DNA from 3 places in the Paenibacillus sp. NRS-1782 genome. Region 3 is predicted to be linked to each of the others. Evidence: riboswitches for the same ligand, from Rfam matches in the RefSeq annotation. Region 3 holds a riboswitch; each other region holds the start of a gene.
The links. A riboswitch is a leader RNA that binds a small molecule or an ion and turns the genes downstream of it on or off. The one in region 3 is predicted to bind thiamine pyrophosphate.
Positions count from the first base shown of each region.

Region 1: linked by a shared signal. The riboswitch ahead of ACIFQM_RS02660 (thiamine phosphate synthase) and the one ahead of ACIFQM_RS16390 (ABC transporter substrate-binding protein) in region 3 are both predicted to bind thiamine pyrophosphate.
Region 2: linked by a shared signal. The riboswitch ahead of thiC (phosphomethylpyrimidine synthase ThiC) and the one ahead of ACIFQM_RS16390 (ABC transporter substrate-binding protein) in region 3 are both predicted to bind thiamine pyrophosphate.

Region 1 is NZ_JBITPH010000009.1:92,763-103,524, forward strand. It holds gene ACIFQM_RS02650 (hypothetical protein) at 1-449, shown strand, start outside; gene abc-f (ribosomal protection-like ABC-F family protein) at 654-2,207, shown strand; TPP riboswitch at 2,296-2,404, shown strand; gene ACIFQM_RS02660 (thiamine phosphate synthase) at 2,672-3,286, shown strand; gene thiO (glycine oxidase ThiO) at 3,351-4,499, shown strand; gene thiS (sulfur carrier protein ThiS) at 4,496-4,699, shown strand; gene ACIFQM_RS02675 (thiazole synthase) at 4,702-5,469, shown strand; gene ACIFQM_RS02680 (ThiF family adenylyltransferase) at 5,466-6,524, shown strand; gene ACIFQM_RS02685 (response regulator transcription factor) at 6,668-7,363, shown strand; gene ACIFQM_RS02690 (C40 family peptidase) at 7,434-7,934, opposite strand; gene ACIFQM_RS02695 (thiamine diphosphokinase) at 8,215-8,856, opposite strand; gene ACIFQM_RS02700 (low molecular weight protein-tyrosine-phosphatase) at 9,006-9,470, shown strand; gene ACIFQM_RS02705 (alpha/beta hydrolase) at 9,627-10,361, opposite strand; gene pdhA (pyruvate dehydrogenase (acetyl-transferring) E1 component subunit alpha) at 10,617-10,762, shown strand, end outside.
Region 2 is NZ_JBITPH010000031.1:41,151-51,912, reverse strand. It holds gene ACIFQM_RS12840 (YitT family protein) at 1-122, opposite strand, end outside; gene ACIFQM_RS12835 (hypothetical protein) at 608-760, shown strand; gene thiC (phosphomethylpyrimidine synthase ThiC) at 878-2,665, opposite strand; TPP riboswitch at 2,847-2,959, opposite strand; gene ACIFQM_RS12825 (IclR family transcriptional regulator) at 3,067-3,810, opposite strand; gene ACIFQM_RS12820 (alpha/beta hydrolase) at 4,110-5,147, shown strand; gene ACIFQM_RS12815 (Fe-Mn family superoxide dismutase) at 5,402-6,751, shown strand; gene ACIFQM_RS12810 (lipoate--protein ligase family protein) at 6,788-7,633, opposite strand; gene folE (GTP cyclohydrolase I FolE) at 7,754-8,347, opposite strand; gene ACIFQM_RS12800 (YneF family protein) at 8,399-8,653, opposite strand; gene queG (tRNA epoxyqueuosine(34) reductase QueG) at 8,761-10,473, opposite strand; gene rnhA (ribonuclease HI) at 10,563-10,762, opposite strand, start outside.
Region 3 is NZ_JBITPH010000041.1:46,721-57,482, reverse strand. It holds gene ACIFQM_RS16400 (bifunctional 2',3'-cyclic-nucleotide 2'-phosphodiesterase/3'-nucleotidase) at 1-1,207, opposite strand, end outside; gene ACIFQM_RS16395 (pyridoxamine 5'-phosphate oxidase family protein) at 1,487-1,921, opposite strand; TPP riboswitch at 2,131-2,240, shown strand; gene ACIFQM_RS16390 (ABC transporter substrate-binding protein) at 2,445-3,491, shown strand; gene ACIFQM_RS16385 (MTH1187 family thiamine-binding protein) at 3,758-4,051, shown strand; gene ACIFQM_RS16380 (ABC transporter permease) at 4,048-4,824, shown strand; gene ACIFQM_RS16375 (ABC transporter ATP-binding protein) at 4,870-5,829, shown strand; gene ACIFQM_RS16370 (TatD family hydrolase) at 5,822-6,676, shown strand; gene nfsA (oxygen-insensitive NADPH nitroreductase) at 6,852-7,595, opposite strand; gene ACIFQM_RS16360 (DUF3226 domain-containing protein) at 7,902-8,486, opposite strand; gene ACIFQM_RS16355 (AAA family ATPase) at 8,665-9,765, opposite strand; gene ACIFQM_RS16350 (heavy metal translocating P-type ATPase) at 9,962-10,762, opposite strand, start outside.

The DNA.
Region 1 (10,762 bases), on a different contig from region 3:
AGGGACAGACAACGATCTCGTTGCTGAATGACCCGGAAGCTTTTGAGCAAGCACGACGTTCCACCATTGTCCACAGCATTCAGGAGGATCTGGGCCGACTTATTAATCTCTATAACGAGAAAGCAGTACATAATGGTATATCGTATACATTCACGCTGCCGCTTATCTCGCAAGAGGAATGGTATAACACGGTAGATGATGTGGGGCTGATGGCGTTTATCCAGGGAATCCCGGTTGGAGACAGATACTACAATAACTATGGGTTTGGTGGGGGGAGAGTCGTCAGGAAACAAGCCATGATCGGCGGCGTAGAGCCGGATACCGGAATGAAATATTTTTACAGAGATTCCTGCCCTGCTCCCTTTAAAGCGACAGAGCGTTTTACAGATGAAAAATCTGCGGCAGCCGCAGGGTATTTTGAATACAAATGTGATAATGATAATAGATAAAATCTTTAAACAATCTTTAAATAAATCACTCCTACGAGTGGTTTTCTTTTTTTATAAGCAGACAATATCAAAATCCTTCAAATTCACCCATTTTCAATATTCCGATAAGGCTACTGGATGTGCTACAATAAGGCTTTGAAAGAAATGCATATGAAATAAGAACAGTCGGCATCGCCGATGATAATAAGGAGCCAAAAACAGCTTATGAGTTTATTGACTGTAGAAAATGTATCCCATAATTTTGGGGACCGCACATTGTTTAAAAATGTATCCTTTCGATTGCTCGGAGGGGAACGTGTAGGTTTGGTGGGAGCCAATGGTGTAGGTAAATCGACACTGATGAACATCCTGACCGGAAAATTGCTTAAGGATGAAGGCAAAGTGGAATGGACTCCACGTGTACGTTATGGGTATTTGGATCAGCACACCAAGCTTACACCTGGTAAAACGGTGCGGGATGTACTGAAGGACGCCTTTCTCCCGTTGTTGGAATTGGAAAAGGAAATGATGCAGATCACTGACAAGATGGGGGAAGCTTCTCCCGAAGAACTGGAAGTGCTGCTGGAAGAGATGGGTGAAATTCAGGAACAACTGGATATGGGGGATTTTTACCTCATTGATGTGAAGGTTGAAGAAATGGCGAATGGATTGGGCCTTTCCGCAATAGGACTGGAGCGGGATGTTTCCGCACTTAGTGGTGGACAACGAACGAAGGTCCTACTTGCCAAGCTGCTATTGGAAAAGCCAAATGTGTTACTGCTGGATGAGCCTACCAACTATTTGGATGTAGAGCATATTGAATGGCTTACACGTTATCTGAGGGATTATCCATATGCGTTTATTCTTATTTCTCATGATACTGAATTTATGAATCAGGTCGTTAATGTCATCTATCATCTTGAATTTGCCAAGCTGACCCGTTATTCAGCCAACTATGAAAAGTTCCTTGAAATGGCAGACCTGAACAAAAGCCAGCATATTGAAGCTTATGAGAAGCAGCAGGATTTTATTAAGAAGCAGGAAGATTTCATTCAACGCAATAAGGCGCGCGCCTCTACGTCAGGTCGGGCGAAGAGTCGTGAGAAGCAGCTTGATCGAATCGAGCGCATTGATAAACCGGAAGAAGCGGCTAAGCCAACATTCCAATTTAAAGAAGCGCGTGCGAGTGGGAAAACGGTGTTTGAGGGTATTGATTTTGAAATTGGCTACACCCATGCTCTGTTGCCTAGAATGTCCATGACGATTGAACGTGGCGATAAAATTGCGATTGTGGGCTATAATGGTGTCGGTAAATCGACATTGCTCAAAACCATTCTGGGAAAAATTCCGCCGATCAGCGGCAAGACCTATCAAGGGGATTTCTTGCAGTCAGCTTATTTTGAGCAAGAGGTACGAGCAGAGAAAGTTACACCGATTGAGGATGTGTGGAATGAATTCCCGCACTTGAACCAGCATGAAGTACGGGCGCATTTGGCGCGTTGCGGTTTGAAAAATGAGCATATCACCCGTCCGCTATCCGCGCTCAGTGGTGGTGAGCAGGCCAAAGTCCGCCTATGCAAACTGTTAATGCGGGAAAGCAATTGGGTGCTTTTCGATGAGCCTACCAATCACTTGGACATCAAAGCGAAGGATGAGCTGAAGCGTGCCTTGAAGGAGTACAAAGGAACGGTGCTGCTCGTATCTCACGAACCGGACTTTTATGAGGATTGGGTAACCAAAACGTGGAATGTGGAAGAATGGACAAGTAAAGTCAACTAAATATCCAGTTCTGTACCAAGCTTCACAAGAAGCAGGGTTTGCAGGATTAGGAAATTATGCTAAGCTATCTTTAGCTGATACAATAAAATAGTTACACTAGGGGAGCCGCCCATGCGGCTGAGACGGAATAACCGGATTTCGGACCCTTTGCACCTGATCTGGGTTATGCCAGCGTAGGGAAGTGAGCGCCATACAAACGAGGTAACGAATTTATTACTTTGTTTGTATGTGGGACGATATACGTATACGGATATAATGATCCGTTTGGTTATTGGACGTACGTTAAACCACTTCCTTCGGGAAGTGGTTTTTTTGCGTTTTCGTTCGTATTCATATACCGTACCCCTTCATTTTTTTGCTGGTAAACGTGGTTAGTCCATAACGTATAGCACGATATGAGACTGTAAAGATACAGGGTCAGCTTACAACCATTTAGTCCATTGTGAGGTGAGAATAAGATCGAATTGCACGTAATTACGATGGAAGGCGACTCCAGTGCACATGCACATACTGCCCAGGTGGCTGCTGCTATTCATCCGTATGTTCATTATGTACATGTGCGCTTGAAGCAGAAGAGCGCATCTGAATTGCTCGATTTAACCCGCAGTATGGTGAATCGAGGAGTTCCTTTACAGCAAATTGCAGTAAATGACCGGGTGGATGTTGCTTTGCTGACCTCCGTTGGAGCTATCCAGCTACCGGCTGACGGATTACCTGTTGCAGCTGTCAAAAGCTTACTCTCAGAGGATATGCGCTGTGGGGTGTCGGTGCATTCCTTGGAGGAGGCACAGGCTGCCGAACGGGCAGGAGCGCATTATGTACTCTATGGACATGTGTATGAGACTCACTGCAAGCCTGGTGTTACTCCGCGAGGTATAGCACAGCTTGAGCGCATAAGCAGGTTGTTGAGCATCCCTGTGATTGCTCTAGGCGGCATACAACCACGCCATATTCACGAGCTGTATACTGCGGGTGCAAGTGGAATTGCCGTAATGTCCGGCATCTGGAAGGCAGAGTTCCCTGTTGCGGCTGCGAGGGCATATAGGCGGATGACAGATCGAGTAGTTCACGGCCTGTAGTGGTGAAACGAAAATAGGAGTTTGCTGCAAGCACAATCGTAAGTGGAGGGGAGAGATGAAACATATGCCAGAGATAAAAACAAAGGCACCAGCTATTGGACACGCTGAATGCTTGATCATTGGTGGAGGTGTTATCGGTAGCTCGATTGCTTATCATATGGCCAAGGAGGGGCGCAGTACGATATTGCTGGAGCGCTTCATTCCGGGCGAGGGAGCCTCAGGAGCTGCGGTCGGGATGCTGGCAGCAGAGAGTGATGATTTCACCGACCCGGAGTTGGCACAGTTCGCTCGCTCAAGCCGGGATGCATTTCCCGAGCTGGTTCGTGACCTAGAGCGTTTGTCCGGTGTTCAGGTAGAATTCCGAACAGAAGGATTTGTGACCCCCTTCCGGTCTGAAGCCGAGGGACAAAGACGCTGGGCTGCGGCTATTGCGCGAGAGGATGATCATCCTGTTTGGTGGGATGCCAAAGAATTGGCCCGCCGAATTCCAGGTTTGGATGGTCAAGCGATCGGGGCTATATACCGCTCAAAGGAGACGCAGATTTCTCCGGTCCAGCTTTGTTGTGCTTATGCAAGGGCAGCTACGGTGCTCGGAGCAACAATATGGACGGGTACACAGGCTGAGTATCTCATAGTACAGCATGGGCGAATTTGTGGCGTACAAACAAACAGAGGCATTTTTTCCTGCGAACAGGTCATTATTGCTGGAGGCTTGGATAGTATGAGGCTGCTGGAGCAGGTTGGTTTTGAATATCCGCTTTATCCGGTCAAGGGTGAGGCTATTGCTATCTCCTTGAAGGATCATCCCTTGGAATATACCATCTACGCCGATGATATTTACTTGGTGCCCAAGCGGAATAACGAGCTTTGGATTGGAGCGACGAGTCTGCCGCATCAGCATGACAAAGAGGTGACCATTGGAAGCCTGGAGGCGCTGCTGGCCCGTGCTTCTGCCTGGCTGCCTCGTGTCCGTGAAGCCTCTTTTTTACGCACTTGGGCGGGCTTGCGTCCGCAGGCAGCGGCGCGGCGTCCTTGTATTGGGCCTGTTCCCGGCGTTGAAGGAGTATATGCCGCAGTCGGGCACTACCGGAACGGCGTGTTGCTGAGCGAAGCTACCGGGTTTGCGATAGCAGCTCTGTTAAAAGGGGTTGGTGTGGCTGAGCTTGGAATAAGCGGCTTTTCTCCTGAACATATAAAGGAGGCGAGTAAATGAAGCTGACGATTAACGGTCAGAGCATGACCTTTTCCAGTCGGATCATTCATGTGGATCAACTGCTGAAGGAGCTGGATTTGAAAGTGAAAACTGTAGTAGTGGAGCTGAATCGTCACATATTGACTCGTGAGGATCATGATGAAGCGATACTGAAAGATGGAGATAGATTGGAAATTATACATTTTGTGGGAGGTGGTTAATGATGTTAACGATTGGTAAAGCATCTTTTACGTCAAGGCTGTTATTGGGTACAGGAAAATTCGTCGATCTGGATATTCAATCCAAAGCTGTGGAAGCTGCGGAGACCGAAATATTAACATTTGCCGTGCGAAGATTAAATCTGGAGGAACGGGATAAGCAACATTTTCTAGATACACTGGATTTGAGTCGTTATGCACTGCTTCCCAATACGGCAGGAGCGACAACGGCGGACGAGGCAGTGCGCATCGCTAAGCTGGCGAGAGCCTCAGGTCTATGCGACATGATTAAGGTGGAGGTCATTGGGGATAGCAAGACATTGCTGCCTGATCCTTTTGAAACACTCAAGGCTAGTGAAAAGCTGCTGGAGGAAGGTTTTATCGTGCTGCCCTACATATCAGATGATGTGATTCTGGCCAAAAGGCTGCAAAAGCTTGGCGTACATGCTGTTATGCCTGGAGCTTCACCTATTGGTACAGGACGCGGCCTGCTAAACCCGTTTTCATTAGAGCTAATAATTGAGCAAGCGGAGGTTCCGGTTATCGTCGATGCCGGCATTCGCTCGCCTGGCGATGCGGCAATGGCGATGCAACTGGGGGCAGATGCCGTACTTTTGAATACAGCTGTATCAGGAGCTCAGGACCCTGTGAAAATGGCTGAGGCGATGAAGCTGGCTGTTTGCGCGGGCAGATATGGTTTTGAAGCGGGCATGATTTCTGTACAGCGTTATGCCTCGGCAAGCAGCCCGACAGAAGGCTTGGTTCAGGCATGAAGGCGACTGAAAAAACGGGTGTGCAAGTACAACCCAATGATCGTTATTCCAGACAAGAAAGATTCGCCCCTTTCGGGCCGGAAGGACAACGCCGGCTGGGTTCGTCCCACGTACTGATCATTGGTGCTGGAGCGCTGGGGACCGGGATTGCGGAAACGCTCGTTCGCGGAGGCGTAGGCACAGTGACCATCGCAGACCGGGATTATGTGGAATGGAGTAACTTGCAGCGCCAGCAGCTTTTTCAGGAGAGTGACGCCGCAGAGAGGTGCCCCAAAGCAGTAGCTGCCCAGCGAAGACTACAGGAAATCAATTCGGAAACGATCATACACGCACAAGTTCTGGATGTCGGGGTAGAGGAATTGGAGGAGCTGATTCAGGGAGTAGACCTCATTATGGATGCCACCGACAACTTTGATACCCGGTTACTTATGAACGATGTGGCACAAAAGCATCGCATTCCCTGGATTTATGGGGGATGTGTTGGCAGCTATGGTGTAACCTATACCATTTTACCAGGGAAAACGCCTTGTCTTCATTGTCTGCTTGGAACTGTACCGCTTGGCGGAGAAACCTGTGATACCGTGGGGATCATTCCACAGGCGGTGCAGATGGTCACGGCCAACCAGACCACGGAAGCCTTCAAGCTACTTGGTGGATACCGTGTTGATCTCAGGGGCAAGCTGCTTTCGTTTGATTTGTGGAAAAATGAGCATGTAGCGATAACAGTGGATAGCGTCAAAAAAACGGATTGTCCTTCTTGCGGTAGCCACCCGACGTATCCGTATTTGTCGGCAGCCCATCGCCAGAAAATAGATGTGCTGTGCGGCCGGGATACCGTTCAAATTAGACCAGCAGAACCGAGACAGGTGAATCTTAAAGAAACAGCAGACAGGCTGGCTTCTTTGGAAGAGGGAACAGTGGAGCAAAATCCGTTTCTGGTTTCTTTTAGTGTTGAGACGCACCGTTTGGTTATTTTTGCAGATGGGAGAGCATTAATACACGGAACAAAAGACGTCACAGAAGCAAGGAAAATCTATCATCGTTATTTAGGCTAAACCATAAAAGCAGGAAGTCTTCCTTTGTGGAATGATTTCACTGCTTTTTTGTTACAATATAATAAATAGGTTCGAATCGTTTGTATCAAATACGTCTGTATCCATATTGCAGTCCTATGTCCAAACACAGGTGGGTGAGAAGAATGAACCCGTTAATTTTACTCGTGGATGGGAATGAAGCATCTGCTACTACGTATACACGTCAGTTGGAGGAGGAAAGCTATCGGGTGGTTAACGCCCGCAATATAGCAGAGGGAAAGTATTATTTAGACGAGAATTCTGTGAATTTGCTGCTTCTGAATATGGATACTGAGCAGCCTGATACACAAGGCTTGATCCGTACCATGCAACAAAATGATCCCACTGTTCCAATATTCGTAATGACCTCATCAGATGATGAGAACCATATTGTTTCCTGTTTTGAGCAGGGAGCACACGATGTGATTGTCCAACCCTTTTCCCCTAGAGTATTTCAAGCCAGAGTGGCTAATTTATTGTGGATTTTTGGTGCTGCACGTGATGTGAAAAGGCCGATACAGGCGGGTGATTTACATATTGATAGTGGAAGCAGACTGGTAAGCAGAGGCGGGCAGAAGCTGGAATTAACTCCAAAGGAATTTGATCTTTTGCTTCATCTGGCTATACATCTTAATCAGGTTTGCAGCAGGCAGCAAATTTTGAAGGATGTTTGGAAGCATGATTATATTGTAGATACGAACGTAGTGGACGTGTATATCAGGCATTTGAGAGTCAAGGTAGACAAAGGGCAAAGATTCAAAATGATTCGCACGCAACGAGGTATAGGCTATTCACTCAGGACACCCCCGGAAGCAGAGTAGTATAGTATTGGAAAATATAAAAAAGCCGAGATCCTGTGTCCCGGCTTAAATACGTTAAATCAAATGAATACTACAGCACGCGGCGTGCTTTGATGTATGTTCTTTTCCAGTTACCGGAATTCAAATCGGAGATGGTAACGCCCGGACTACCGTATGTGTGTAAAATTTTACCTCCGCCTGCATAGACCGCTACATGTGTAATGTTGCGACCCGTGGCGCGACTACCGCTCGAAAAGAACACAAGATCACCCTTTTTCAAATTGGACTTGGATACGGCATGTCCAACATTCGATTGTGCAACAGAGGTACGTGGCAAGTCGATGCCGTATTTCTGAAATATATGTTTCGTAAAGGAAGAGCAATCAAAATTGCGTGTAGTGCTTGTGGAAGCTCCGAATTTGTAGGGAGTTCCCATATAGTTTTCACCGTAGTTAATTATTTTTTGACCTACAGAAGTAGTAGCTGTGGCAGCTTGAGCCGTATTTGTTCCCTCTAACGCAAACGTTCCAAAGCCGATAGTGGCTGTCATTCCTGTGATAATTGCCTTTTTTATGATTTTATGCATGTTCATGTTGTAAGTACCTCCAGAAATTGATTTGTACAATATTTTGCTGAGTTGCTAACTAACTTACAGCGTTGAGTATAACAGCTTTAAAACCGCCTAATAGTTGGAAAAGCACGCTCAAATGCTTGAGGGACAAGGCTTACACGCCAATTATTAAAAAACGATTAAAAATTACAATTTGTAAAAAATATCGAATCTCAAAAATCGGAATACATGATAAAACTCTTGATTAGCAAGGGATTCAAGCAGAAAAAGTTCTTTCGAAAAGATTACAATAATGTCATATTTAATCTTTGCTTTGGATCACAAGCAGCAGTCCGCTTTCAATGGAAATCGTTCCTTTTGGAGCGATCAGCTTGTTACTGACACCGCGTGATTGCCCCATTTTAAGTGTGGCATTGTGCAGTGGATACATAAATCCATCCAGCTCTATACCGGTTACTTCGGCAGTCATAGGAACTAGTGATGTATATGTATAGCCCATAGGCTCAATCTCCAGCGTTGATCCAGTGAGTTCAATATAGTTATGGGCGTCCATAATGGCACAGCCTATATGATGTTGCATTGCACGTACCAATATTTGAATATTAGCCAGCGTATGATCCATCCTTGTACCCGTAACGCCAAGCATAAGCACATGCTCTGCCTGCTCATCCATGGCAATTTCCAGAGCAAGCTCTGTATCTGTCAGATCCTTGAGTACCGGATCGCACGAAAGCATACGTTTACTTGCAGATTCAACCCGTAACTTTTCCTCAGGTGTTACTGAATCAAAGTCTCCTACAGATACGTGTGGCGTAATGCCGTGTTCGATCAGGAATAGGGCACCTTTATCTGCACCAATAATGAAATCCCCGGGTTGTATTTGTTGTAGATCTTCCTCGCCAAGACGACCGCCGGAAAATACAATGGCGCGCTTCTTCGTCATATCCAACATCCTTTCTTCTGCCATACGTCTACATAGCTCATCAGCTTTTAAGTATAACGCCTTAAATATGGCTTGCACAATTTTGGAGGGCATAGCTACAATGGAACAGAAAAAAGGAATTGTAGCGTGTAATTAGGAAGGAGAGCGAAATGATTAACGTTTTGTTTGTGTGTTTGGGTAATATTTGCCGTTCCCCTATGGGGGAGGCGGTACTGAGACATAAAGCGCAGGAACGGGGACTAGGTGCGAAAATCCGGGTAGACTCGGCAGGAACAGGAGACTGGCATATCGGAAATCCACCGCATGAGGGAACGCTAAAGCAGCTCAAGCTGCACGGAATTAGTGAACAAGGTATACAGGCGCGACAGATGAAAGGCCATGATTTTGAAGCGTTTGATTATATTGTGTGTATGGATGATTCCAATGAGCGAAACATACGCAAACTCGCGGGCGGAGCGGAGGCTGACATTTTAAAATTTATGGACCTGCTGCCACAAGAAAAGCTGAGAGAGGTGCCGGACCCGTATTTTACCGGAAATTTTAAAGAAACATACCGATTAATGGACGCGGGCTGCAATGCCTTGCTGGACAAAATCATAGAAGAAAAGCTATAATGTGAACGACAGAAGACGGCAAAAAATGCCGTTTTTCGTTACATTTTTGAAAGCGTATCCAACATGCGGAGAAGAAAGAGGAAAGAGCATAACGACCTAATCTGGTCAACAAATGCTCAATCCCTGGTCATCTCTGTAGCTTTGGAAAAGCTTCACTCAGGAGCGATCTAAAAAATACATTAGCGCGTCAGGTAGCTCATTTTGCCAAAAGCCCCATAAATGCTTGCCATCCTTTTCTCGATAGGAAACATCGGCGTTCCGTACGAGCAGCAAATTTGCGCATTGGCGGTTAAGCTCTACAAAATTGTAAATGCCGGTGTCGCTCTCAAACGCATCTTCTTGAAGACCAACCGTCATCCACACCCGCAGATGGGACAGATCACGCTCACGAGCGATAATTTCTTGTGAAGCTTCATAGTAAGCACCGGACAGGCTGATAATACGATTGAACAGTTGGGGATACAGCAAGGCCAAATGCAGAGACACACTGCCTCCTAGTGAATCTCCAGCCAGAATCCGGGACGATGCATCTCTTCTTATAGGATACTTCTGTTCCACATAGGGAATAATCTCTTCTGCAAAACAGGCAGTGTACGCTTCAAAGCGATTGCCAAAGGGAGCATACTCCTGAGTTCTGATTTTCGTGTTGACTTCCACGCCGACGATGATGAAAGGCTCAACGCCTTCGTCCAGAATGAGACGGTTTGCCTGTGTTGCTATACGGCCAAAATTGAAAAATTCCTCTCCGTCCTGACAGTAAACGACCGGGTAGCTCAAAATTTCATTATAGCCGGGAGGTAAATAAATACGGAGTGTTCTGGGTTCGCCAAGAAAGCGGCTGTTTATTTCGTCTTTTAGGATGGTTCGTTTCAAGTACCGGGAATCCGTCATTATTTGTCACCTTTCTGGGGTATAATTTTGCATTCGGGATCACAATAAGTTAAGATTACCCTGATTGCAATAGATGTTTAAAATTTCAATCATGTACTAAGCTGTTATAGTAAAAAATGTTTCCTGTTACACACACAAAAATGTGGTGGACTCAAAAAAAATAACTAAATCTTTGACGCAAGCAATATAACAGGTGTATAATAATCCTATAACAGCGGAACTTGATATTCAAATTTTTTTGTTGAGGTGAAGAAAATGAGCAAGGTTCCTTATGAAGTGTACACAGAGGAAGTTGAGGCTCTGTCCGTGCTTTCTCCGGATGGTGAAATTATCAATAAAGATATGTTGCCTAAACTTACAGATGATCAATTGAAAGAAATTATGTATCGAATGGTATTTAC
Region 2 (10,762 bases), on a different contig from region 3:
ATCGTGACCCCTGTAACGCCCCCCTCGCCAAACTCATTCGGGATAACAAACAGATTAACAGCCAGCGCGAAAAAAAACGCACCCAGAATAATAAATGCGATGTCTGCAATTCTTTTTTTCATATATGTCCTGGTCCTTTCTTAAACATTTCAAAGGATGAATCGCCAGATGGATTGGCTGATCCTAGTAGCTAAAACACGCTTACAACCAGTTCATGGTATCCACTCCCAAACATAAAGTCAATACAACTTTGACACTTTAATTCGCCACCAGACTGACTTCATTTTGACTTATATAAGGATCTTCGACAAAAAAACACGGTCCCGACTACTAAACTAAGAAAACGGGCCTCTGGCCCTTGTTCTGGACCTAGGCACATTTTCCCTCAGAATGACCATACACCTAATCCTCATTTTGGACACATATGACCATCTTCCTGTTTTATGTCAAAAGCGTTTTAATTTGAAAAAATGCGTTTATAATGATTGAAACATTACCAAGCAGTCTACCCGGTATTACGGCATCAAGTACATACGAATAGTCCTATACAGACGTCCTAAGCAACTCAATCTGAATTTGACAAAATGGAATTGGAGGAACTACCTACATGAATACAATGAATTTAACTGTACACACCTTGATGCCCTTTCATCACCAATACCAACGTGCCAACGCAGTGAGTATGCAGAAGAAGGAAGACAGCTCGGAGAAGAAGCTCAGCTTTCAGGACATTTTGAATGAGAAAATGGGTAAAAAATAAAGCAGCCGTTTATCCGGTTAGATGATCCCGCTTTACATAAGCTAAAAAGCCGTGGCCCCTACATCATCTGTAGAGAACCACGGCTTTTGTTATTCATGTGTTTATAAGTTTAAGGATTTACTGCCCGGCATCCCGATACTGCTCTGCCTTCTCACGCATCCCGGCGGCTACCGCTTCTTCGGTGTCCAGCCCCTTATCTGCCGCATAGGCGCGAATGTCCTGCGTGATACGCATACTGCAAAACTTGGGACCGCACATTGAGCAAAAGTGTGCTTCCTTGGCTCCCTCTGCTGGCAGCGTCTCATCATGGTAGGACAAGGCCCGCTCAGGGTCGAGCGAAAGATTGAACTGGTCGCGCCAGCGGAATTCAAAGCGTGCCTTGGACAAAGCATCGTCCCGCTGCTGCGCCCGTGGATGGCCTTTGGCCAGATCGGCTGCATGTGCCGCAATTTTGTACGTAATGACTCCTTCACGAACATCATCCTTGTTCGGCAGGCCCAAATGCTCCTTCGGCGTCACATAGCACAGCATGGACGTCCCGAACCAACCGATCATTGCCGCCCCAATCGCCGAGGTAATATGATCGTAGCCGGGCGCAATATCCGTCGTGAGCGGTCCCAGTGTATAAAAGGGAGCTTCCTTGCAAATCTCCATTTGCAGGTCCACATTCTCCTTGATTTTGTGCATCGGGACATGTCCCGGCCCTTCAATCATAACCTGAACATCATGCTTCCAGGCAATCTGCGTTAACTCGCCCAACGTATCCAGCTCAGCAAACTGTGCCTCATCATTCGCATCATAGATACTGCCTGGACGTAGACCGTCTCCGAGGGAAAAGGACACATCGTAGGCTTTCATGATTTTGCATATTTCTTCAAAATGCGTGTACAAAAAGTTCTCCCGATGGTGCGCAAGACACCAAGCCGCCATAATCGACCCTCCACGGGACACAATTCCCGTCATTCTGCTTGCCGTCATCGGAATATACCGCAGCAGCACGCCCGCATGAATGGTGAAATAGTCCACGCCCTGCTCCGCCTGCTCAATCAGCGTGTCACGATACAACTCCCATGTTAGCGCCTTTGCTTCGCCGTTCACCTTTTCAAGCGCCTGATACAGCGGTACAGTCCCAATCGGCACAGGGGAGTTACGGATGATCCATTCACGCGTCGTATGGATGTTACGGCCTGTGGACAGGTCCATGACCGTATCCGAGCCCCAGCGTACAGCCCAGGTCATTTTTTCCACTTCCTCCTCGATGGAGGACGTAACCGCAGAATTACCAATGTTCGCATTAATCTTCACGTGAAAATGACGACCAATCACCATCGGCTCACTTTCCGGGTGATTGATATTTGAAGGCAAAATAGCTCGCCCTGCCGCCAACTCCTGCCGCACAAACTCAGGCTCTACCCCTTCGCGGATGGCCGCAAATTCCATTTCGGGCGTAATGATCCCTTGCCGAGCGAAATGCATTTGCGTTACAGTACGCCCTTGCCGCGCACGGAGCGGACGGTTGGTGACGCCGGGAAATTCAGCCGTCTCCCGTTTGGAGCCGGGTTTCAGCCCGTTATCCTCCGGCTTGACGGCACGCCCCTCGTAAGCCTCCACATCGCCCCGTTCCAGTGCCCAGGCTCGCCGTAATGGAGGCAAGCCCTGACGGATATCGACCTGATAGGCTTCGTCGGTCATGGGACCGCTCGTATCGTACACACGTAACGGCTCATGCTGCTCCGTGCCCTGTGGCGTATGTGTGGGATGTAGCGCGATTTCACGCTCCGGCACGGCAATGCCCGGCCGCGTGCCTTGAATATACACCTTGCGGCTCCCTGGAAAGGGCTTTACCCCTCCGGTCTGTTCATCCACTGCGTTCCCTGCTGTTCCCTCTGTTTCTGTCGGTTTCATTGTCCAATCCTCCCGTTTCGATGAAATGACACACCGATCCGAACCACCCCAGGCTGGCTGATCTATGCAAAAAAGCCGGTTCCCCAGGGAACCGGCTAATCTAACGAAACAGCTATCCAGACGGCTACGCACGCGGAAACATACTCCGATGCGTTGCCGTAGACAGCGGCTGCGTATACATTTCAATGGCCGATTACTTCCCTACGCTGGTATGATCCAGATCAGGTGCAAAGGGTCCGGAATCTAGTGCGATTCCATCTCAGCCCGGCATTACAGGCTCCCCCAGTAACTCTGTTAATTCTATTCGTATGAGGCGGCTATATAGGACAACCCGCCATCCCCATCAGACTACTTCAAATTTGCGGCTTTGGCAACCCTTCCCTGGTCCCTTTTTCCAAAAATTATGGAAGCATAAGCCCCATTTCCTTGGCAGCCTCGATCAAAATCGGTGCAAAATCATGCAGCGTCTCGGGCGCTAGTCGGCTGACCGGACCGGATACAGACAAGGCCGCAGCGACCTGTCCCTTCCGATTCACGATAGGCGCAGCCACAGCAGCAGCGCCCGGCTCACGTTCCTCATAGCTGGTCGCATAGCCCTTCTCGCGAATATCCTGCAATTGAGCCTTATAAACCTCCGGATCTACCGAGGGCGGCCATTCGTCCCCGCTTAGCAGGACTTCCAGCTCCTGCGGCGGCATAAAGGCCGCCAGTACCTTGCTGGAGGCTCCTACAGCCAGCGGCATGCGCGCACCCACTGGCGCAACGCGACGGATCGCCTGATTGCTCTGCACGGCCTGAATGCGGATACGCATGCTGCCATCGCGCAGGTATAGGCTGACCGTTTCGCCCAGACGGTCACGCAATCCTTCCATCGCTGGCTGTAACAGGATCGCCGGCTCGTCGCTTTGTGACAGATGGGTGGATAGCTCCCATATCCGGATGCCAAGCCGATATTTTTCCGTTGCGGGATTCCGAACGACAAAGCCCCGATCCTCCAGCGTGGTCAGCAGCCGATGGACGGTACTTTTATGTAAACCAATTTTGGAGGCAATCTCTGTCAGGCCCAGATCGGAATCTCCGGTAAAACACATCAGTATATCAAGCGCACGCTCCACGGCGCGAACGGTTAATTTACGGTCTTCCATTGTGAACCGCTCCTCTTTGTTCCATATTCGTTTCACACCATGAAACATGGTTACATAAATTATATAGAATAGTCGTGGCTACTGTAAACCAATGTTTTTGTGACAGCCATATTACAGAACGAGGACAAACATCGACAATTCTTTGCATCATTTTTACTTTTCCGGTTCAGCCGTTGACTTTGGATAACACGCATCATACGATAATAGGTATCAATACGGGCATAGACTATCATTTTCAAGTGAAATTGTACCTAGAATTATATGAAACGAAGTTCATTTTTATATAAGGAGGCTCTTACATGATTTCGACATCCCAGCGCAGCTCTCAGCTACAGCATGCTGTCCAGGAGCCGTCCACCCCACTGATCAATCCCCGGCTGCTGCGGATCAAGCATGTTGTCATTGCCTTGCTGCTGTCGGTCGTATTTTTTCTATTGTTTTGCTTTATTACCCTGCACGCCTATATCGCATGGGTACTGACGAATCCAGCTGTCGCGCCACTGTACTCGAACCCGATGCAGGCCAAAGGAATGCCCTACGAGGATGTCAGCTTCCCCGCCAAGGACGGCAGCCGGATGGTGCAGGGCTGGTATATCCCGGCAGATCAATCGAAGAAAACGATTATTTTCAGCCACGGTTATGGGGCCAACCGCGAAGAAAGCTGGATTCCGATGTATGATCTGGCCCATTATGCCCACCGTTTGAATTTTAACGTTGTCATGTTCGATTACGGATTCGCATCACAAAATAACAAAGCCGTCGCAACCGGAGGCAAAGCGGAATCCCAGCAGCTTCTCGGGGCGATCCAGCTTGCGAAGCAACGCGGTTCCTCGGAGATTATCGTATGGGGCTTCTCGATGGGGGCAGGAACTGCTCTTCAGGCGGGCTTGCAGACCAAGGATGTGGACGCCATGATTTTGGACAGCACCTTCCTGCTGGAGCCGGATACACTGTACCATAACATTCATAATCAAATTGATCTGCCTCGCCATCCGTCTCTGGAAATTCTGGAGCTGCTGTTTCCAGTCTTGAACGGTACCAGCCTGCATCAGATTCCATATCAAGAGGTCAAAGCAGAAAACTATCCGTTCCCGATCATGTTCGTACATGGGACGCAGGATGAAAAGGCTCCTTACCCGATTGCGGAAAAGCTCGCTGCCAATCAAACCAACCCGCTTTCCAGTGTATGGATTGTCAAAAAAGGGCTGCATGAGCTTATTTTCAGAGAGCATCCACGTGAGTATTTGCGGCGGGTATCGACGTTTTTAAGCGGTGTACAAGAGCTGGAGGACAAGAAAATGATCGCTAATGCCAGTAAACAAACGACTACGAAGTAACGCTTCTATTGTAGAAGCCATACTCCTTTTAATATGGAGAAGCCCGTCTATGGACACTTAGCCCGTGTCGAAGCGAGGCTTCTTTTTTGCGTCCAACTATGTATTCATTGTCCCACATTACATGTCCGTGCCGGATCGGGGAGTTTATAGACATATTCCCGATGAGACGGCGAATATACTGGGTACGTATGCATCCGGGTCAGGTTCTTGGGACCAGCCCGGATAGCCATAGTGGGATACGGGAGGTAAAAACGATGCTGAGTACTTACGGGTCTTTCCTGCCCTTACGTGTGCTGGAGGAAATCCGGCATTGGAAGCAGCAGGAAAGCTGGCATGTGGAAGTAATTAAGTCCGCTACAGAGGGGCTGGAGCCTGATTACGTGCGGCTGCTGGATGACTGGAGGACGGTATTCGAGCAGACGGAACGCACCGCTATAGAGCTGCTTGAAGAGCAGCGAAGCGCCCTTGATCCGGCAGATCAGGCGTGGCATCGTCAATGGGAGCGGTCGTCAGCTGCTGCACAAGCACAAGCCGGGCAATCGAGAGAATCGGGGTCAGGATCGGCATCAGATTCACAGCCTATCTCACAAGAGCTGAATCATCGTCTGGACGAATTGCTGCAAACCGCAAACCGCCAGTCACAGGAGTATGTACGGCAGCTCAGTCTGCTGACCGAGCACAGCCATGCGTTACGACAGCAGCCGAAATCCACCGGAATTGTGTTGCATGCGGCATATGAGAGCCAGTATTTCCTGATCTCGACCAATCCCTTTCAGGAGCCCGGCTCCATTGCGCGGGCCACTGCGTTGTTTCATGTGGCGACAGAGGGTGAGGATTACCCCGAGGATGCGCTGCGAGAGCGGCAGACAGGGCAAACAGACGGCACGAGGTGGGAAGGACCGTGGGCGAACAAAGACAAAGGCGTCCAGTCCAGCCAGACAGAGCCTTCGGCTACGGAAAAAACTTCCCCCGGCCGATCTGTTCCTATCGGGGGACATCGTTTGCCGCCGCTTCCTTATCCCTATAATGCGCTTGAACCGTACATTGATGAGAAAACGATGCGTATCCACCATGACAAGCATCATCTAAGCTATGTGAATGATTTAAACAAAGCGGAGAAAAAACTGGAGGAAGCCCGGAAAACGGGTGATTTTGACCTTGTGAAGCATTGGGAACGCGAGCTGGCGTTTAACGGTGCAGGCCATTATCTGCACACTCTTTTCTGGACAATTATGAGTCCTCAAGGCGGTGGAACACCAAGCGGGCCGCTGGCGGAGCAGATCAAAAAGGACTTTGGCAGCTATGAGGCATTCAAGAAGCAATTCAGCTCAGCAGCCGAGAAGGTCGAGGGCGGCGGCTGGGCTATCCTGACGTGGAGTCCACGTGCAGGACGGCTTGAAATTTTGCAGGCCGAAAAGCACCAGAACCTGACTCAATGGGAGTCCATTCCGTTGCTGGCGATAGATGTATGGGAGCATGCCTATTACTTAAAGCATCAGAACGAGCGCAACAAATACATTGAGGACTGGTGGCATGTCGTGAACTGGCCTGAGGTGGAAAAACGCTATGCCCAAGCCTCTAAGCTGAGATGGCAGCCGTTCTAAGCTAAGACTCCTCTGTAGCCAGGAACATACTTCCCACTACACCTGCGAATCGTATCGCTCTCTGAGCGCTCTCATTTGCTCCGTCAGTCCTTGCGGCTGTAGCAGTGAGCCATCGGCAGGCACAATCGCCGCCCGGCTCTCGACTACACGGCGCAGCGATGCCGTATAAGCCTCAACCGACGGCACCCCTGCCAGCTCCGCCAGGCTGCCCATCGTTGCCGGATTCACCTGCGGATAATCCGGCTTCGGCACGCCCGTCGGCGCAGCTCCGGCTGCCTCCGCATAGAACCGCTGCACCGCCTGTGCGCGCTCCGCGCCACTGCCCTCAATCATCACAAAGGCCGTGATGATATAGGCCTTGGCCTGCCGCCGCTGCGCAATGCCGCAAAACTTGCGGCCTCGGACGCTGACATCGTAATCGCCGGGACAGAAGGACCCGACGATTTCCCCGGTCTGTGCATCGGCAGACCACGGGGCCAGCGCATCGGCAATCAGCCCCGCCATAAGCCGAAAATCTTCATGCAGGCTGATTGCTCGCTGCGGATTCGGCAGGATCAGGGACAGGTTCAGTACCCCCCTGTCCAGCATCACGGCCGCTCCGCCCGAGGGACGCACACATACCGAGGCTCCGGCGTTCCGCACACGCTCCATCGCCTGCGGCGCGTACGGAAGCCTGCGGTCCCGGTGGCCGATCACCAGCGCAGCCGGGTGTCGCCATAGATGCAAAATAGGCGCAGCTCCTTGCCCTACTTGCCGACAGGCCAGTTCCTCCCACGCCAGTGGAGACAAAACATCCGTCTGAGTGGTCACGAGTGGCGCTTGAAACCATTGCAGATCAGGCAAAACCGTTGTTTTGTCTGCTGACATATGTACATTCTCCATACGCTATCCTCCTTCAAAGCAGCTACCGGCTACCTATTCTCATGTTAGCAAAAAAGAGTGGTTACGCCTATGCGTAAACCACTCTTTTTTAATCATCACATCACCGTCACGCCTGTTCGGTCAATCCTTGAGCAACGAGAGGAACTCTGCACGCTGCGCAGCATCATCACGAAACGTTCCACGTACCGCAGATGTTACCGTTTTGCTGCCAGACTTTTTGACGCCTCTTGCGCACATACACAAGTGCTCGCCTTCCACGACCACCATAACCCCGTGAGCGGAGACCGCTTCATTCAAAATATCTGCAATCTGTGCCGTAATGCGCTCCTGAACCTGCAAACGACGCGTCACAGCCTCAACCAGACGGGCAAGCTTGCTTAGTCCTACAATTTTGCCGCTGGGTACATAGCCGATATGCACTTTTCCGAAGAAAGGAGCCATATGGTGCTCACACTGGCTGTAATAGACGATGTCCTTCACAATCACAAGCTCCTCGTGATTTTCGTCGAATGTTACACCCAGCGCATCCCGGGGATCAACCTCATAACCTGCAAATATCTCCTCATACATGCGCGCTACGCGTGCCGGTGTTTCCAGCAAGCCTTCACGCTTGGGGTCCTCACCGATCAGTTGTAGAATCTGCTCCACATGGTACTCGATTTTATCCCGGTTATCCGCAGCTTTGCGGTTAATATAATCTTTTACGCCAGCCACAGTAATCCTCCTCTGTGCAACCTCATGCGGCATTCGTGCTTATGTTGCTCATTATTTACGATTGCCCTGATTTTTACGCTGACCTGGCTGATTTTTGGAGAACTGCTGGTTCTTCATCATCTGCTGGGCCTTCTGCATTTGCTTCCCATTCAGGTTATAACCCATCTGTTTGGCCATTTTTTGCAGCGTCTCAGGATCGTTTTGCATCTTTTCTAGCTGTTTGCGAAGATAATAAGCACCGATGAAAAATCCCCCGACCAAACCAACAATCAGGGTAATGATCGGAATGACAATATTCCATACCACGAAGTCGTCACCTCTGTATATTTATATGAAACCTCTTGAATTATACACGAACCTATCATAGCAAAACATGGGACAGCTAGCAAATCACAATTTGCAAACACTTGTCCTCATTCCTTCTCCAAATCCAGCAGCTTCATCTTGATCGGCAGGCCTCCAGCATATCCAACCAAGCTCCCGTCCGCACCCGATACCCGGTGACATGGAATCAGAATGGGCAACGGGTTTTTGTTGTTCGCTCCTCCAACCGCACGTACCGCCTTGGCTCTGCCAATTGACTCCGCGATATCCTTGTAGGACACGCTTTGACCATACGGAATATTTTGCAGCGCACGCCATACCTGCTCCTGAAAAGGGGTGCCCCTCAAATCATAGGCCACAGTGAAATCCCGTCGTTTCCCGGCAAAATACTCACGCAGTTGAACCGCAGCCTCGCGCAGCTTTTCCGGCTCCTGCACATAGACATATTCCCCAATCCATGTACGGGCCCATTGCTGAAGCAGCGCCTCCTTCGCATGAAAAACGTCAAAATCAATCCGGCATAGCCCCCGGTCCGTTGCACACAGCGTTAAAATGCCTATAGGTGTCTCCATTTCATCATAATAGATCGTAGTCGGCCCTTCTGAGACCTTTTGCTGTTCAGCCTGTTCTCGTTCCTCAAGTTTGGAATGCGCCTGCGCGACCATTTCGCGTACTTGCTCATGTTGTTCCTTCTCAGATGCTTGCTTGATCGCTGTCATTGCGTTTTTCCCTCCTATTCGGCCCAAAGCCCAAGCCGCCGTGCCCCGAAGTTCAGGACGCGGATCATCCAGCAAAACCTCCGTCAGCTTGGACACGGCACTAATATCCTTGAAATTGCCGAGCGCAATAACCGCATTGCGCTGAATCGGCTTCTTTCCCCGCCAGGCTGCCGCACTTTGACCAAATCTCTCTTTGAATTCACGATTGCTCAAATCCAGTAACGGCAGCAGCAGTGGCTTCACAATTTCGGGATCAGGTGTAAGCTCAGGATGATGATCCCAGTTGAGGCCCCGATTTTTCGGGCATACGATTTGGCAGGTATCACATCCGTACAACCGATTCCCGATTTTCAGCATAAATTCCTCATCCAGAAATCCTTTCGTTTGCGTCAAAAAGGACACACACCGCTGGGCATTGAGCTGTCCCGGCCCAACAAGCGCGCCCGTAGGGCACGCATCCAAGCATTTTGTACACTCCCCACACCCGTCCGTAACCGGCTCATCCGGCTGAAAAGGGATATTCGTCAGCAGCTCACCGAGATAAATCCATGATCCCAGTGTTGGTGAAATCATCATCGTATTTTTTCCGCTAAACCCAATACCCGCCCGTTCCGCAACAGCCCGATCTGATAGCTCCCCGGTATCCACCATGTTTTTCATAATCGCGTCGGGAACCCGTTCACCTATAAAAGCCTCCAGCTTTTCCATGGCCTCGCGCAGCACTAAGTGGTAGTCCTTACCCCAGGCGGAACGCGCCAAAATACCACGGTACTTGCCTTTGTCTGACTTCGGCGGGTCCTTCATTTTGGAAGGATAAGCCACCGCAATGGCAATCAGGGATGCAGGCTGCGAACCGTACAGCTCCGGGTAGATCCGTTTATCAATGTCCGGCTCCTCAAAACCGGATTCATAGCCTTTGGCGCGATGCTCTTCCAATATTGCTTTTAGAGACAGAAAGGGATCGGCGGATGCGAACCCGATAGAGTCGATGCCCAGTCCTGGAGCGGCTTGGATAATCTCCTGCTTGAGCGAGGCCCAAGTCAAAGCGGTTCCGGCAGCCGTTGGTGTCTGTCCGCGTTGCATCCGATACTCACCTCTCTTTCATATCACTTATATGAGGATTTTTGCAAAATCCTCATATCTCAAATTTCAACAGAATAGTTCAGCAGATGCTACCGTAAATTTTTAACAGCACTGGTCGCCAGAAAATCACAATGATTATTCAGCTCGTTGTCACTGTGACCCTTGACCTTCACATACTCTACCTCATGCTTACTCATCAGTTCCCACAGTTCTTCCCATAACTCCTTGTTTTCAACTGGCTGATTTTTACTGTTGCGCCAGCCGTTACGAAGCCAATTCTTAATCCAGC
Region 3 (10,762 bases):
GATTTTCGTATTCGGTCCCTTTAAGATGGTTTTGTACATACCATTTTTGTGCATTCGTCACGATCTGAATGGATGGATCATCCTGAACTAATGCAAAATAACTGTTAATCGGTGCGGTCGTGGTTCCTACTGGTTGACGAACATAATCCAGCGTTCCTGTATGCTCTTCATTGATCGCATCTGTCAGTTTGAATTCGGGTTTGATCTGCGCAGTCTGATTTTTGGTATTCACAACCGGACGTACTTCCGACTGAGAGTTGGTTACATTCCACACGCGGTTTTTCTTTTCCAGGCTCAGGTCAATAATGCCCAGTTCCTTGCCCCATGAGGAAGCTTCCACAGCTGGTACACCATTAATCGTTCCTTTATCCAGGTCTACACCACTCATTTCTTTAAAATCAGGGCCGGGGAAGGATTTATGCGCATGTCCAAACAGAATAGCGTTAATTCCGTCCACCTTGCTCAAATATTTAACGGCATTTTCCATCATCGGAGTTTGTGGTACATCCTCATAACCTGTGTGTGCCAGCACAATAATAATGTCAGCACCCTCGGTTTTCATTTGAGGAATAAACTTTTTCGCCGTTTCCACAATATCCTTGGTAACGACCTTCCCCTTCAAATTGCCTTCATCCCACTGCGTAATTTGGGGCGTTACCAAGCCAATCACGCCCACTCTGAGTGGATGAATTTGACCCTTTTCATCCGTCACTTCTTTATCAAGAATCCGATAAGGGGTAAAATAATTTTTAGTTCCTTGGCCCCCATCATCGTAATACACGTTCGCATTTACGTAAGGGAAATCGGCTCCCTTGAGTGATCTTTCCAGAAAGTCGAGACCATAGTTAAATTCGTGATTCCCCACCGTAGCCGCATCATAGCCCATCAAGTTCATCATCTTGTAGACCGGATGGACTCCGCCCTCTTTCTCGAAGGCTTTGCTTCTGGCCATATAATCACCTAGTGGATTGCCCTGCAACAAGTCGCCGTTATCGAACAACAGGCTGTTTCTTGTTTCACTGCGCGCCTGCTGAATCAGTCCAGCTGTGTTAATCAAGCCATATTCATTCGTTTCCCTGTCCGCATAGTAATCGTAATTCATCAAGGCCGCATGAATATCTGTTGTTTCCATGATGCGCAAATTCACTGTACCGCTATCCTTGGATTCGCTGGCAGCCCAGGACGGAGCGGCCGAAAACACCAGCATGCTACAGGCTACAACTACTGCTGTAAGCCCTCTAAAGCATTTTTTATGAAATATCAAAATATATCCCTCCTCATTAAGGTGTAGGCGTCATACACATGCTTTTGCACATATATGTAAGCTTTGAACCCACCATTCCTATTTTAATCCAATGACGGACAAATGAGTAGTCATTTACTCCATTTATTTATGAAAAAATAATTAATTTTCCGTAAACTTAAAAAACCAGCAAACCTCCCAAATAACTCGGAGAATTGCTGGTTTCCTCATATTCTAACCGTTCTATTTCTCCCAAACCTGACGTCCGTTTTGCTTACCCATATACTCAATACGAGTCGGATTCACATCCAGAATGACATAATCGGGGTCATCTGGGCCAGAAAACCATTCCTTTAGCGAATCATTCCACACTTGTTTACGGAGTTCCTCGTCAGCTGTTACCCGGACAGTAGCCTCAACCTCCACGACTTCCTTCGTACCGCCAACCTCATAGCCCAGCAGCAGATAAGCGTTTGGATTATCCTTCAGCTCTTCCACCTTATGTGTTTTGCGATCTGTCGCGAGATGAATGTTCAGCCCTTCGTTAAAAAGAGCCATATAGCGTACCTTCGGCTTGCCGCCCTCCACCGTACCCAACGAGCAAAATTTGTTGTTATCCAAAGCCTTTACAATGGCTTGTTCCAGTTGGCTGCGATCCAATGTTTCCGTTTTACCCACGGTACAACAACTCCTTTTCGCAAATTAGAATTCCTGTGAATGCCATGCCTTGAACCGAAGGATCATAGTCATTTTCAGAACAAAGCTCACAATAAAAGTGTACCCTGACGTGCGGCAAATGAACCGTCACTTCTTCCCCCATGCTGGACAGACCCGCCTTCTAGGCATATAATCGTCGTAGTAAACCCGAATGAATAACCCATTTGACTATACAATGCCAGGGGTGCTGGAATCGGCCGGCTGAGAGTGTGTCCCAAGACACTGACCCTTACAACCTGATCTGGGTAATGCCAGCGTAGGAATGCTTAAGCAAGATGCGCCCCCTTTTTCTTACTACGGTGGGCCATCCCTTACTTTGGTATATACAAGCGCAAGCGTCCCGGAACATCGGGGCGCTTTTTTTTGTTGAGGATGATGTTGTTGTTGGAACAGATAGCGTCCGGCAGAAGTTATTTTTGTAAAATGGGAAACATAAGCTGTCTGATCCGACGGATTACGGGTAATAAAAGGAGAGAAAACAACGATGAAGCGCATGAAAATGTTAAGCCTGGGGCTGATCAGCCTGTTGCTCATGACCCTGACTCTGACCGCCTGCGGCGGAAGCTCCTCCTCTGCGCCACAAGGTGCGGCTCCTGCCGCCAATACCCAAGCGACCTCCCCGACCAAGGGACTCCAGGATGTAAAAGTCGTGCTCGACTGGACGCCAAATACGAATCATACGGGACTCTATGTCGCCAAGGACAAAGGATTTTACGAAAAAGCAGGCTTGAATGTCCAGATCGTTCAGCCCGGTTCGGGCGGAGCCGATCAAATGGTTGCTTCCAATGCTGTACCTTTTGGTATCAGTTATCAGGAGGGCGTCACACAAGCTCGTACGCAAGGGGTACCGCTCGTATCCATCGCTGCGGTCATTCAGCATAATACATCAGGCTTCGCAGCCCCGGTTGACCGCGGGATTAAGAGCCCGAAGGATTTTGAAGGTAAAAAATACGGCGGCTGGGGTTCGCCCGTAGAAGAAGCGGTCATGAAATCCATCATGGACGCAGACAAGAGCGATGTAAGCAAGGTGAAGATCATTAACATGGGCAATGCCGATTATTTTACAGCCGTGAAGCGGGATATCGACTTTGCCTGGATTTTCTACGCATGGACCGGGATTGAAGCCCAACTACGGGGTGAACCACTGGATATGCTGTATGTAAAAGATTATTCCAAAAGTCTGGATTACTATACACCCGTCATCGTGAGCAACGAACAGACCATTAAAAATGATCCCGAGCTGGTCAAGTCCTTCATGGACGCGACCGCCCAAGGCTATGAATATACCATCGCTCACCCGGAAGAAGCCGCAGACATCTTGACCAAAGCGGTTCCGGAACTGGATAAAAAGCTGGTACTCGCCAGCCAAAAATGGCTAAGCCCGCGTTATCAGGACGATGCCGCCCAATGGGGCGTACAAAAAACGGAGGTCTGGAAAAACTACTCGGACTGGATGTACGAGCGCAAGCTGCTCAGCAAGCCTTTGGAAGTCAATAAAGCCTTCACCAACGACTTCCTGCCCAAGCGCTGATCTTGTAAATCGAGCTTAAAAGTAGCCTTTGCGCCACTACGCAGTCGGATGGTGCTTCGCTTGTAAAGCACCATTCCGCCTACTTCGTTCTTATGCTTGTTTCGCTTTTATAAAAATGCCACACCAATAAAACCCAAAAATATGGTGCTTTTAAGGCGGTTGGCAGCGTAGCGTTACATTTGAATCTGAAGAAGCGAAGCGGTCTCCCCCCCTTAAACCACCATATTTCCCTAAAAACACTCCAAATAAAGGACAGGTGAATTCACATGGCTAACACACTGCTCAGTATTCAAGTAATTCCTAAAACCCCCAATAACGAGGACTCTTACGCATATGTAGATAAGGCAATTGAAGTTATTCAGCGCTCCGGTGTCAAACATCAGGTGAACCCATTGGATACGACCATGGAAGGCGAGCTGGACGAGCTGCTAAAGGTGGTTAAAGAAATGCACGAGGCACTGACAGAAGCAGGCAGTCCAAGCATCATTTCACAAATCAAAATCGCACATAACCCGCAGGGCATCAGCATGGATAAGCTGACCGAGAAATATCGCCCATGAATCCGAAAGGCAAAAACGCTTCTTGGTGGAAAAGCGTATGGCCGCCCCTTGTGGCGGTCCTCTTCTTTTTAGCCGCCTGGCAGGGAGCGGTTTCCTATTTACATGTTGAATCCTGGCTACTGCCAGCTCCGTCCCTAATCGTGCAGGAAGGAATGGCCCAGTCGGCGCTGCTTGGCGCCCATACTTGGGCTACCGTTCGCTTAACGCTGGCGGGATTTACGATCGGCACAGCAACGGGATTATCGATTGCCATTGTTCTTCATACCATCCCTTTTCTCAAATCGGCTCTGTATCCGCTGCTCATTCTTAGTCAAAACATTCCGACCATCGCTCTCGGCCCGTTGCTGATGGTGTGGTTTGGTTTTGGCGTGTTGCCCAAGCTGATGGTGATTACACTGGTCTGCTTTTTTCCTGTGGCTGTAGCGGCCATGGACGGGCTGACGAGGACGGACCGCACGATGATGAGCTATATGCGCATGTCGGGCGCAGGCCGCATGACTATTTTCATGAAGCTGGAGCTGCCGCATTCCCTGCCACAAGTATTTTCGGGCATCAAGATTGCCGCCACATACAGCGTAATGGGCGCGATCATTGCGGAATGGATCGGCGCCAGTGAAGGAATTGGATATTATATGAACCTGCAAAAGTCGGCCTACCGCACGGATCTGATTTTTGCCGCCATTGGCATTATTGTTACACTTAGTTTGTTAATGTTCGTAGCTATTCTACTGCTGGAAAAATGGCTGGTACGTTGGAAACCCGACCAGGAATAGCTTCCAAGTGGAATCAAAGGATACCAAAGAAAGGACGTGGCATGTATGAGTCTGCATCCTACTAACTTATCACCGCAAAATATGGCTGATGAAAAACGAGTCCAACGAGCCGTGGAACCGCAGGAGCATTCTTCCACTTCTCCAGCCTTGGAACTGGACGGTATTAGCCTGGCCTTCCGGGAAAAGCGAAGCCCGCTGCCTGTATTGCAGGATGTATCCTTGAGCGTTCGACCTGGGGAATTCGTCTCCCTGATCGGCCCGTCCGGCAGCGGCAAAAGCACACTGTTTCACATCATCGGCGGGCTGCTCAAGCCCCAGCAGGGGCACATCCGTATGCACGGACAGGACGTGACCGGCGAACGCGGGCATATCAGCTATATGCCCCAGCAGCCCGCGCTTTTCCCGTGGCGTACCACGCTGGACAACGTGCTGCTCGGGCAGGAAAATGCGCGGCGTAAAGATACAACAGCGCAGCCTCGGCACAGCAGCGAACGCGAACGCCGTAAGGAAGCCCTGCAATGGCTGGAGCAGGTTGGGCTTGGCCCATTCGCTAAGGCGTATCCGCATACGCTCTCTGGCGGCATGCAGCAACGGGCGGCTTTCCTGCGCGCGCTACTCAGTCCGCAAGAGCTGATGCTACTGGATGAGCCGTTCAGCGCACTGGACGCGCTGACGCGCGGAGACATGCAACAATGGCTCCTGCGGATGTGGGAGAAGAACCGCCGCTCTGTGCTGTTTATTACCCACAGCATTGAGGAAGCGTTGCTGCTCTCCGACCGTATCTATGTACTGTCGGCGCGACCTGCTTCGGTGATACACATCGTAGACGTTCCCTTCCCTCGCCCTCGCAGGGAAGAAATCACCATCGACCCGCGCTTTATCGAATGGAAGCGGAAAATGACAGGCTGGATGCGCGAGGAAAAGTACAGACTGGAAGGCGACATGGACAACACTGGAGGCGTCCGTGAGGATGCTTCAGGTAATGGGGCAAGCCGTTATGAATGACTCGAAGAATAAGAAACTGGACACGGCAGCGCCAACGACGACGCCAGTACCGGCGCCTCTAATCGACGCGCACATTCATGTGGATGGCTATCCGTCCGAGCAGCAAGAGCTATTGCTCGCTTCGCTTGCAGATAGCAGCGTCGAAGCCGTCATAGCCGTGTCCATGCATCTCGCCTCCAGCCGGGCCAATTTGTGCTTATCTGAGCGTTTTCCCGGGCTGGTACGACCCGCCTTTGGCTTTCATCCCGAACAGCCTCTTCCATCGCAAGCTGAGCTCGATCTGTTATTCAACTGGATGGACAAGCATGCAGAGCATATGGTCGCCATAGGTGAGGTCGGCTTGCCCTACTATAATCGGCTGGAAGCCTTGGAGAGAGCCGTTTCCTTTGACCTTGCTCCTTACATAGAACTGCTGGAACGTTTTGTCCGATTTGCGGGAAAACATAACAAGCCGATTGTACTGCATGCCGTCTATGAGGACGCGGACATTGCCTGCGACTTACTGGAACGCCACGGCGTTACGCAGGCGCATTTCCATTGGTTTAAAGGCTCTCCCGCCACGACCGAACGCATGGCCCGTAACGGCTATTATGTCTCCTTCACACCGGATCTCTTGTATGAGGATGAAATCCGAGGCTTGGCAATACAGTATCCATCCGGGCAGGTGATGGCGGAAACGGACGGCCCTTGGCCCTTTGAGGGGCCTTTTTCCGGACAACAGACCCATCCATGCACGACCGCCGAAGTCATTCGGGCGTATAGCAGGCTGACAGGTCAAAATGAAACTGTCGTTCGGCAATTATTTTATGACAATACGAGACGCTTTTACGCATTGTCTAATTTATAAAGCCATATCAGCTATTCCCTGAAAAGATATACAAGCCAGCTTACAACAAAAACAAAGAACCTCCTATTACGCGGACTTCATCATGCGCAAAAGGAGATTCTTTGTATTTTTCAAACATACCTATGGCTCATGCCATTTATATGTTGCTGCGTTATTTTTATCGCTTACCCGACCTTTATTGCTTCAAAAATCCCTTTTGCTCCAAAAAAGACTTCATCTGCAAACGTGCAGGCTCGGTCAGTCTTGCTGCCATTTGCTCTGACCATGGAGTAGACCGCTGGCCACCTGTGCGTTCCTTCAAATATTCAGCCGATGTGTGATCATACAGATCCACAGCTTTCATCGTCTGATTTTTGTCGTAGCCGTTCATATGCAAAACACCGGACAGCGGAAGACGTGGACGTAAGCTCCCTTCCTGATCCGGTACACCAATACACATGCCGAACACCGGATATACCAGCTCAGGCAATCCCAACAGCTCGGATACCTCGGCTATTTTTGTACGGATGCCCCCGATGTAGACCATGCCCAAACCGAGTGATTCGGCGGCCACGGCTGCATTCTGTGCAGCTAACGCGGCATCAATGGTCGCAACCGTGTAATTTTCGACGGAACCTTCATAGGAGGACTTGCCCGGTTGATGATGAACCGTGACCTGCTTCAAGCGGTACAAATCTGCACACCACACAAGGAACGCCGGGCATTGCTCAACGTAAGCCTGACCACCTGCCAACTCAGCCAGTTTTGTTTTCAAAGAAGGCTCTGTAACGGCAATGACGGTATAAGCCTGTACATTGCTGGACGAGGAAGCCATCTGGCCTGCTGCCACAATAGCTGCGAGCTGCTCGTCGGTAACGGCATCTGACTTGAATTTTCGTACAGACCGATGATTCATCAACAAGGAAATCGTATCATTCATGACTGCTTCACTCCTAATCCATAATATAAGCTTTTTATCTGTGTCAAGCTGTGCGTATACGAAGAGGTTTTGCATGTTTGCATGGCATTACTACAAGTATTATGAAACTTTCGGGAATGATAAGCAACTATAAGCCATTTAGCAAGGAAGGATTCTATGAAAAAGGGCTGAACATAACAAAAAAGCAAGCACTCAGGAGGTTAATCCTTGTTTACTTGCTAAAAAAATGGTCTATTTGTATTCTAATAATGTCGCTGCCCAAATCTTATAAATATCTATATGAGTCAAAGTTCTTTCTACATTCACTCAGTACCTTAGTAAGTTTTTCAAAAAGTCAGTAATTTCTTTGACTGGTATCAGGACCAATGTGCTTGAGGAAATCCAATCATTGTCTTGTATAGAGACTTGATTTGCTTTTCCTGGTTTTAAAATATTAGCTATGCAACCAACTACAACTTTTGCCTCGTCTGTTACTCCCCAATTATGTCTATACTGGTCATCGATATTATTCACATAGTTTAAGGCACCTTTTAAAATCTCTGGATACACAACTTCAGCACACTGAATTAATGCATCCTCCAATGTGCCTTTATCTCTATTATTAGGGAAAACATGTATTCCTATACGAGGGATATTTTCTATAATCTCACCTGGATATCCTATATTCGAAAACGCTAAGTCGTCATCTCCTAAAGTCTGAATGATATTTTGACAACTTATCTTGGCTTCTTCATCATCCGCGTCAATCAGAACGCCAACTGCACTTAAAAAACCATTTTCCTTCCGCAAAATATTTAACAAAGTTAACCTCAGCACTTTAGCTATTTTGGTTATTCCTCCGGCAGAGTGTACAGCGACTGACAAGTTGTTGCTCTGAAAGAAAACTGGAATAGAAACTCTTTTTAGTAAATCGCCTTCAGGAGGAAAGTTCTTTGGTATTATATCTAGTCAGTACTCGTCTAATTTAGAAAGTTGTTGAACTCTTTTAAAACCATTCGATTTCAAGACTTTCCCCACTACTTCAACATCGTGAGGACCTTCGACAACCAAATATGCATATTCCATTTGCTTACCTCACATCCTGACCCAGCTCATATCTCAATGAGTACATATCCTCACCTATAAACCTTTTTGAATATGTTCTGCTATCTGACAAAAGTTTCTCTAATCTATAGGTAGTAAGCTCGTTTAAATTTTTTGTATCTGCTGACAATATCGCATCAAGGGCTTCTAAACTATGAGTTGTTACAAATAGCTGTACATTAAAATCTTTACAATTGCTGACAAGCCAATCAAAGAACTTTTTAAATAGTTTGGAATGTATGGCAGTTTCAACTTCATCTATTAACAACACACCGTTTTTAGACTGTAATATAGCGGTTGCAATAGTTAAAATTCTCCGCACACCATCACCATAGACCGTAATCGGAACATATCCCATCGTCCTATGCTTAAAATAAGGAGTAGATCTGTTGCCATTAGGATCTAATATCTCTATTCCCTCAATATTTTCATCAAAATCTTGTAGTAAGTTAATAATACTATTTTTATTTCCCGTCATAATAGTTGCTGAAATCGCTTTTGCTGAGATAGGCAATACACGGTGATCCACGGGAGATACCAGATTTGTCTTGAAAATAACATTTTTCCGATCTCTTCGCATAACTCTTTGTGAATCGGTAATCAAATACTTTTGCTCTACTTCATCATTGAGTACTTTAGTTCTAAACATGATTTCAACTGCTCGTTCTTCTTCTACTTCTCCAATGTTCTCCTGTTGTTTCACACTATTCGTTAAATCCATAACAGATGTTTCATGACATTCAATATTACATTCTATAAATCCCGATTCTAATTTCGCTCCTAAATTAATACGTTCCCTGACTAACTCATTAACAGCCCCGTAAAAGGCAACTGGGAAAGTCCATAGAACAGAGTCTACTGTCGATAGTTTCCGAGATAATATTGAAAATGTTCTATCTCTCCCTTTAGAAGTAGCAATAAGCTGAAATATATCCCCTGGACTTGTTATTAATTCAATACTTTCTAAAATGGAAGTCTTACCCACATTATTCTTCCCCACTAAAAGATTGAACTGACTCAAATTCTTCAGTTCTAAATCTTTAATTCCACGAAAATTTTCAATATATAAATCATTTATATGATTCAAAATTATCGCTCCTCCCCATCTTGCTAATACTTAATTATATTCCTATTATTGACTGAATACTCATACAATATAAAAACCTTTAGAAGAATAGTTTATCCTCCTCTTTGAATCGTGTAATTCCATTCTATCAAAGAACCGTTACTTGGGGTTTGAATTTTAAAAAAAGGGCTGCCCTAAGGACAGCCCTTGATTTTATCTACAGTTTCACCCGTTGGAGACGCAGGGCATTCAACACCACCGAAACAGAGCTAAATGCCATAGCTGCTCCCGCCAGCCACGGGGCAAGGAAGCCCAAGGCAGCAATCGGAATGCCGATTACGTTATAACCTAACGCCCAAAACAGATTTTGCCGGATATTCGTCATCGTACGGCGGCTCATTTCGATCGCATCGGGAATGCTGTTCAGGTTGCCGCGCATAAGCGTGATATCCGCAGCCTCCATCGCCACATCCGTACCCGTCCCCATCGCCATCCCGATATTAGCGGTAGCCAGCGCGGGCGCGTCATTAATACCATCGCCCACCATGGCTACGATCAGTCCCTGCTCCTGAAGCCGTTTTACTTCTTCAGCCTTGCCCTCCGGCAGCACCTCAGCCAGCACCCGCTCAATTCCGGCCTCGGCAGCAACTGCCCGCGCGGTCCGTTCATTGTCACCCGTAATCATGATAACCTCAATGTTCATCGCACGCAGACGGGCAACCGCCTCCCGTGACGTTTCCTTGATCGTATCTGCCACGGCTACCAGTCCGGCATAGGAACCGTCCACTACAATCAGCATGGCTGTTTTGCCCGCGTTCTCCAGCTCATGCATATGCTGCTCGGCAGAGTCAGCTATCGCGATGCCTTCCCTGCTCATCAATCGACGGGTACCTGCCAGTACCTGCTTGCCTTCCACATGAGCCATCACGCCATAGCCCGGAATATTTTCAAAATCCGTTGGCTCTGCTAGCTCAATGCCGCGATCCGTAATCCCTCTTACAATGGCTTCCGCCAGTGG